2 regions of the Paenibacillus spongiae genome follow, and region 2 is predicted to be linked to the other one. Evidence: riboswitches for the same ligand, from Rfam matches in the RefSeq annotation. Region 2 holds a riboswitch; the other holds the start of a gene.
The links. A riboswitch is a leader RNA that binds a small molecule or an ion and turns the genes downstream of it on or off. The one in region 2 is predicted to bind cyclic di-GMP.
Positions count from the first base shown of each region.

Region 1 (3,207 bases), 2.2 Mb from region 2:
AACTGATCGATCCGCTGCTTGCCGGTCAATCATTCGTAGACGGATCGTTGAAATTGTTTGACATGAGCATTAAGAAGGACGGGGGGTTCCAGATTGCCAGCACCCCTATTCCAGATGACGGAACGATTTATACGCACTCCGTCGATGGAGATAACAAGCTGCATGTGAAGTTTAATCAAACGATCGACAAGCCTTACTATGTCACGTTCGAAACGATATTGGATAATACGATTATCGCGGATAAAGTAGAAAATACGGCATATCTGCATGAGGGAATCGATAAAGTTACCGAAGGCTTGTACGCATCGGTTGCGATTCCCCACGGTACCGAGTATGTAACGAAGGGCGGCAAGCAGAACGGGGGCGACATTGATTGGACGATTACGATCAATCAAGGTCAATCCCATGTTACGAATGCCAAAATTATCGATGAATCCAGCGATGGGCAAATCATCAAAGAAGATTCGTTCCATCTATATCAAGCGATTGTTGACGGGAACGGCGGAGTGACGAAGGACGTAAGCAAAGAGCTGGTCCAAGGAACGGATTATACCGTTGCCGTAACGAAGGCAGCCGGCGGCGGACAAACCTTCGAACTTTCTTTCAAGAATCCGATCAGCACCGCTTACATCTTGGAATACAAATCTACGATTGCCGCGGACGACGGGGATGAGTTAAGCAACGCAGTCACGTTCGCGGGCACGGGCGTAAACGTAACCGATTTGAGCTCGGAGAAGACCATCGTAGTCGGCAAATCGTCCGGGTCGGGTACAGGCAGCGGATTGAGAGGCAGCCTGTCCATCCTTAAGGTTGATGAGAAGAACACAGTCGTAACGCTTCCTGGTGCCGTATTCCAATTAGATCGCAAGCTATCGAATGGGACGATTGTACCGGGCAGCCAGCAGACGACCGATGCGGACGGCAAAGCCGATTTCACAAATCTCAGATACGGCACTTACATCTTGAAGGAGATCAAAGCTCCTGCAGGATACGAGTTGAATGCAGCTGATCTTGAAGTTACGATTAATTCGGCGAACGCGCTCGAAACGATAACGAACAAGAAGCTGCCGGATCCGCCGGTTAATCCGACTCCTCCGCCAGTATTTCCTTGGCCGCCGGTAGTAGATCCAGGCGAGCCGACGGAACCGGAAGAAGAAGTTGATCCGGAAACGCCAACAGAGCCGGGAGAGGAAGAAACGCCTCCGACCAAGCCTGGAGAGCCGACAGATCCGTCAGAGCCGGGCAAACCGGGAACTCCGACAGATACGACTAACCCGAGCAAACCGGGGACGAACGTCAAGCCGGGTACTTCGCCCGAGGACTTGTATGAAGTTGATACGGATCGTAATCCGCTTGGAGGCCTGGACGGAGGCCCGAAAGGAAAACCATCCAGCAGTGGGCTCACAACCTTGCCGAAGACCGGAGAAGACAGCAGCCTGCCGTATCAATTTGCGGGTCTTGGCATTATTATTCTGGGAGCATTCATGCTCATCAGAAGAAGAATGAACGGCAAGACGCAATAATAGCGATCCAATGGGGCGGGGCCTGATGCAAGCGCGTCAGGCCTCGCCAATCATCGCGAAATTATTGCATGAATAGATAGACAGTAGTCTAGCAGTCATGTATATTGAACATAGAATCCAGTGATTATGTCGTAGATAAAGCCACACGATAACGGCAAACCTGTCGAAAGGCAGGGACGCAAAGCTACAGGGCCTTCCCGGAATGGATGGCAGCCAGCTACCGAATGTTCAGGCTTTTTTTGTTTGTTCCGATGAAACAAGTACGATAACGGCAAACCTGCCGAAAGGCAGGGACGCAAAGCTACAGGGCCTTCCCGAATGGATGGCAGCCAGCTACCGAAAGGAGTTTTATCCGATGAGAAAATTGTCGTTTATGATAATGGTAGTTATTATTCTGACAGCAGCTATAATTCCGAGTGCGTCTGCCGCTGAGGCGGAAGACGAACGGCTTGACCTGTCCAAGCTGGATAAGGGAGCGATCGGAATTCGTTATGATGCCCCTGCGGGCAAGGTGACGAAAGCCGTCATTACGAAGGGTGCAAATTCATACACTTACTCATTGGATAAGGCGAAAGCAACGAAGCCGATATGGCTCCCTCTCCAAATGGGCAATGGGGCATACAGCGTTGTCATTTTGGAGAATGTGACGAAGACGAAATACCGGGCGGTCTTGTCCAAGTCGGTTACGGTCAAAGTGCCGAACGGAGCGGATATCTACTTGCACTCGATCCAGCATGTAAACTGGATGGATGCAAAGAAAACCGCCGCCAAAGCAAAGGAACTGACCCGCAACAGCAAGACGGATGAAGAAAAGGCTAAGGCCATCTACCAATACATCATTAGCAATGTGAAATATGACTTCGTGCTGGCCAAGAAGCTGACCGACTCGGCTTATATACCGGACATTGACGCAACGCTCGCAGCAAGCAAAGGGGTATGCTACAATTTCGCCTCCTTATATGCCGCGATGCTCCGCAGCGAAGGCATACCGGCCAAGCTTGTGATGGGAACAACCAGCCAGGTTGACGGCTACCATGCCTGGAATGAAGTCTATTTGAACGGAAAATGGGTTCTGGTGGATACGACGGTCGATACCGGTTTGAAAAAATCCGAAAAACCGTTCACCTTCGCAAAATCCGCCAAAGATTATAAAGTGGAAAAGACCTATTGATCTGCTGCAGATACCAAAAAACTGCCGGGCATTCGCTCCGGCAGTTTTATTATTTTGGAAGAATTCAGCTCTCCAGGGAGGCTTGTACAATCAGCCTGTGAGTCGGGTTCTTCAGCGGCTCGCACGTAATCAGCGTAACGATCGACTCCTTGTCGCTGCTTGCCAGAACCGATAAGTCGGTCGGTTCCACGATCGAAATTTTGTTCACATTATAAGTCAATTGCTTATCGTTCGTTTGAATCGTAATTTTATCGCCAATCTCAAGCTCGTTCAACCGGTTGAATAAACGGCCCTTGGTTCTGGCTCGATGAGCCGCTATGGCGGCATTGCCGGTTTGACCGATTGGATTCGTCTCCGTCATATGGGCGGCTGCATATCGTAAGTTTGCCTGAGAGGCCCCTTCCAGGATCGGCAGCTTGAGATCGATCTTATCGATCTCTATAAGTCCAATGGCGTTATCGTCCAGATCTTGAGCAGGTTTCTTCACGGTCTCGGGAGCCGGCTGAGGTTCCG
Region 1 covers NZ_CP091430.1:5,134,698-5,137,904, reverse strand. The annotation lists gene L1F29_RS23350 (LPXTG cell wall anchor domain-containing protein) at 1-1,523, shown strand, start outside; cyclic di-GMP riboswitch class I at 1,667-1,748, shown strand; cyclic di-GMP riboswitch class I at 1,784-1,864, shown strand; gene L1F29_RS23345 (transglutaminase-like domain-containing protein) at 1,879-2,694, shown strand; gene L1F29_RS23340 (class D sortase) at 2,759-3,207, opposite strand, start outside.
Region 1: linked by a shared signal. The riboswitch ahead of L1F29_RS23345 (transglutaminase-like domain-containing protein) and the one ahead of L1F29_RS32770 (putative bifunctional diguanylate cyclase/phosphodiesterase) in region 2 are both predicted to bind cyclic di-GMP.

Region 2 (3,207 bases):
GGCTTCCTGAAGGTTGCAAGAATCATGCTTGCTCAAGGCGTTATCTAATTTATCACAGGACTCATACGACAAGTCCCCTGACCGTTATTATAGCGGAAGGGGACTTTTTTAATTAATACCGCGTTGGAACGAAGAAAAAAAGCGCCGCTACACGGCGCCTTCTTCGCGATCCGATATGGGATGAAGCCGTTCGAACTCCATGGCCGTAACCGGCTTCATAAAGTAATAACCTTGAATCCAATGACAACCCTGCGAACGCAAAAATTCGAACTGCTCCTCCGTCTCTACGCCTTCGGCGATGACAGTAAGCTTCAAGCTTCCCGCCATGGCCACGATGGCCTTCACAATCGCCGCCTGACCCGGACAACCGGGAACGTAGTTGATGAACATCTGAGCGATCTTCAGCGCATCGGCCTGGACCCCCATTAAGTAGCTCAACGAAGAATAGCCGGTCCCAAAGTCGTCTATCGCGAATTGAACGCCCTGCTGCTTGAGTGGGAGCAGCTTGGCAAGCGTCTCCTTCTCTTCCCGGATGGCGACGCCTTCCGTAATCTCAAGCATTAAATACTGGGGTGGCAGCCCTGTCTCCCCCAGAATCGCCAGCACATTCTCGGCATAATCCGATTCGTCCAATTGACGGGGGGATACATTCACCGAAATTCGGAACGGCGGTAACCCCCGCTGGAGCCAATCGGCGGCTTGGCTGCAGGCGGTTCGCAGAACCCATTCCCCGATCGGCACGATAAGTCCCGTCTCTTCGGCAAGGGGAATGAAATCGGCCGGCGATACCAGCGGACCAACCCGCGGCTGCCATCTGATCAGAGCCTCTGCGCCGACCAATTGCTTATTGCCGGCGCCATATTGCGGCTGGTAATGGAGCACAAACTCCTCCTGCTCGAGCGCCTTGCGCAACGCTTGCTCAATGGCAAGATTCTTCTTGAACGCGCGATTTAACTCCTTCGTATGGAAGCAGCATTTGTTTCGGCCGAGCGCCTTCGCCTTGTATAAGGCGATATCCGCATTCCTCATCAGATCCATCGTCGTCGTTCCGTCCTCGGGGGCAACGGTAATTCCGATGCTGCCCGTCAATCGCAGCTCAAGCGGAGCGAGCTGCAACGGCGTACCCATCACATCCAGCATGGCCTGCGACCACTCGAAAGGCTCGTCGCGCCCATCGATGTCCGTGAAGAGTACGGCAAACTCGTCTCCGCCGAGCCGGGCTACCGTAATCCGGCTATCGCTGCTTTCCTTCAGCCGTCTGCCGACCAGCCGGATAATTTCGTCGCCGGTTGTGTGGCCGTAGATATCGTTTATGTATTTAAACCGGTCCAGATCGATGAACATGACCGCCAGCATACGACTTGCTTGGTCCGGCTCTTCCAGCCGCCGGAGCTCTTGCGTCAGCTTCTTCTCGAAATAGTGACGGTTCGGCAATCCCGAGAGCATGTCATGATGGGTCATAAATGCCGTTCGTTCCAGCAGTCTTCGTTCCTTTCGCAGGAACGCTTCACTCTCCGCCGATAGCATTCTTTTTTTGCTTAACCAATACAAATGAGCGATAAGATATACGATAACCAGGAGCAAAGCAAAAACATATGCCGGCACTTCCATCTTCCCTCCTACAGGCTTGTCTTCGTTTTTGTCCGAGTAATAAGCAGAGACGCTTTCGCCGTCTTCTGCGGCGAAGTAAGCTTCTCCCTCTGAATAAGACCAGAATCGCGTTGGCAATCAGCCTTGAACTTTCCGATCGCGCGGGGAGAGCGGCGGACGCCGTCCCAGCGACGTCAGTAGTTTCTCCCCTCAGAAATAAGCAAAGCCTACGCTTTGCTTATATAAAAAAGAACTATCCGCCCCCCGGATAGTTCTCCACAGCTGGCGGTCTGGCAACCATAGCAAATCTGCCGATCTGCGTTAGGCCCATGACTTTGCGTCCTTATTTTTCAATAAGTTTGCCTTTAAGATGAAATTATGTATGTTTTGGTTGATGTAGTGCTTATTAACTATTAATAACATGACTATATAACCATTATAGGGGCGTGGACTTCCACTGTCTATATAGTAATATCGAATCATGTCGAAATAAGGAATGTTTAATCGGAAAAGAATGGGTTCGCGTATAAATCGATTCGAGCTGATGAATGGAGGCTGCTTTACAATGGAACAAACCGGGGTTCAAATCTATTATTTCGAAGACGATGGCGTCATGCCGAATAACCGCCATCTCCCTGTCATCCTGTACCTGGGCGCCATGAAAGAGGATACCGCGCAAACCGAACGCCGTTTTAACCGGAACAATTGGCGGAACAGCTGGACGAACGGCGTGTTCGACTTCCATCACTACCATAGCAACGCACATGAAGTATTGGGCGTGACGAGAGGCTCAGCAGCCCTGCAGCTGGGAGGCGTGCAAGGAACTGAAGTGTCTGTCCAGGCCGGGGATGTCGTCGTTCTCCCGGCAGGCACCGCGCATAAGAAGCTAAGCGCAAGCGCTGACTTTCAAGTTGTAGGGGCATACCCGGATGGTATGAATTACAACCTCCGCAAGGAAGCACCTGAAGACAGATTGAAGTCCTTGGATGAGATTCCGCATGTGCCTCTGCCGGAGATGGATCCTGTGTATGGACCTATTGGACCCCTTATGAAATATTGGCGAAAATAAACCATATCATTATAACATAATCAACCTGTAACAGCCCCTATATTAAAATAAAAAATCAGGAATTCGCTCTCTCGCGTCATCCTGATTTTTGCAGTATTTCACACAATCATCTGGCTGCCTGTTGCCCCTTGCGGTAGTCCAGCGGCGTTGCGCCGGCATATTCGGAGAACAAACGGGAAAAATATCGCGAATTCGGTATCCCCACGCTATCGGCCACTTCGTATACCTTCATATCCGTTGTCCGAAGCAGGCTCTTCGCCCGATCCAGCCGGCAATCCTGCACATAGTCGTGAAAGCTCTTGCCGGTCTCGTTGCGGAAGAGCGCGGCGAACCAGCTGGGGCTCAAGTTGACCTGCCTCGCCGCGTTGGCCAGCTCAATCTGCGCGTAATCGCGCGCGATAAGGCGCAGCGCCTCCTTGATCTCCTTGCGCATGCGGCCGGTATGCCCGCCATTGCGCTGCGCCATGAGACCGGCAAGCTGCCGCGCCTCGCAAGCGAGCACGGAAGCGTGAAGCGCCGATTCCGCCGCTTGCTTGAACCGCTCCAGC
Region 2 covers NZ_CP091430.1:7,297,888-7,301,094, forward strand. The annotation lists gene gdhA (NADP-specific glutamate dehydrogenase) at 1-48, shown strand, start outside; gene L1F29_RS32770 (putative bifunctional diguanylate cyclase/phosphodiesterase) at 148-1,605, opposite strand; cyclic di-GMP riboswitch class I at 1,872-1,964, opposite strand; gene L1F29_RS32775 (cupin domain-containing protein) at 2,156-2,659, shown strand; gene L1F29_RS32780 (response regulator) at 2,766-3,207, opposite strand, start outside.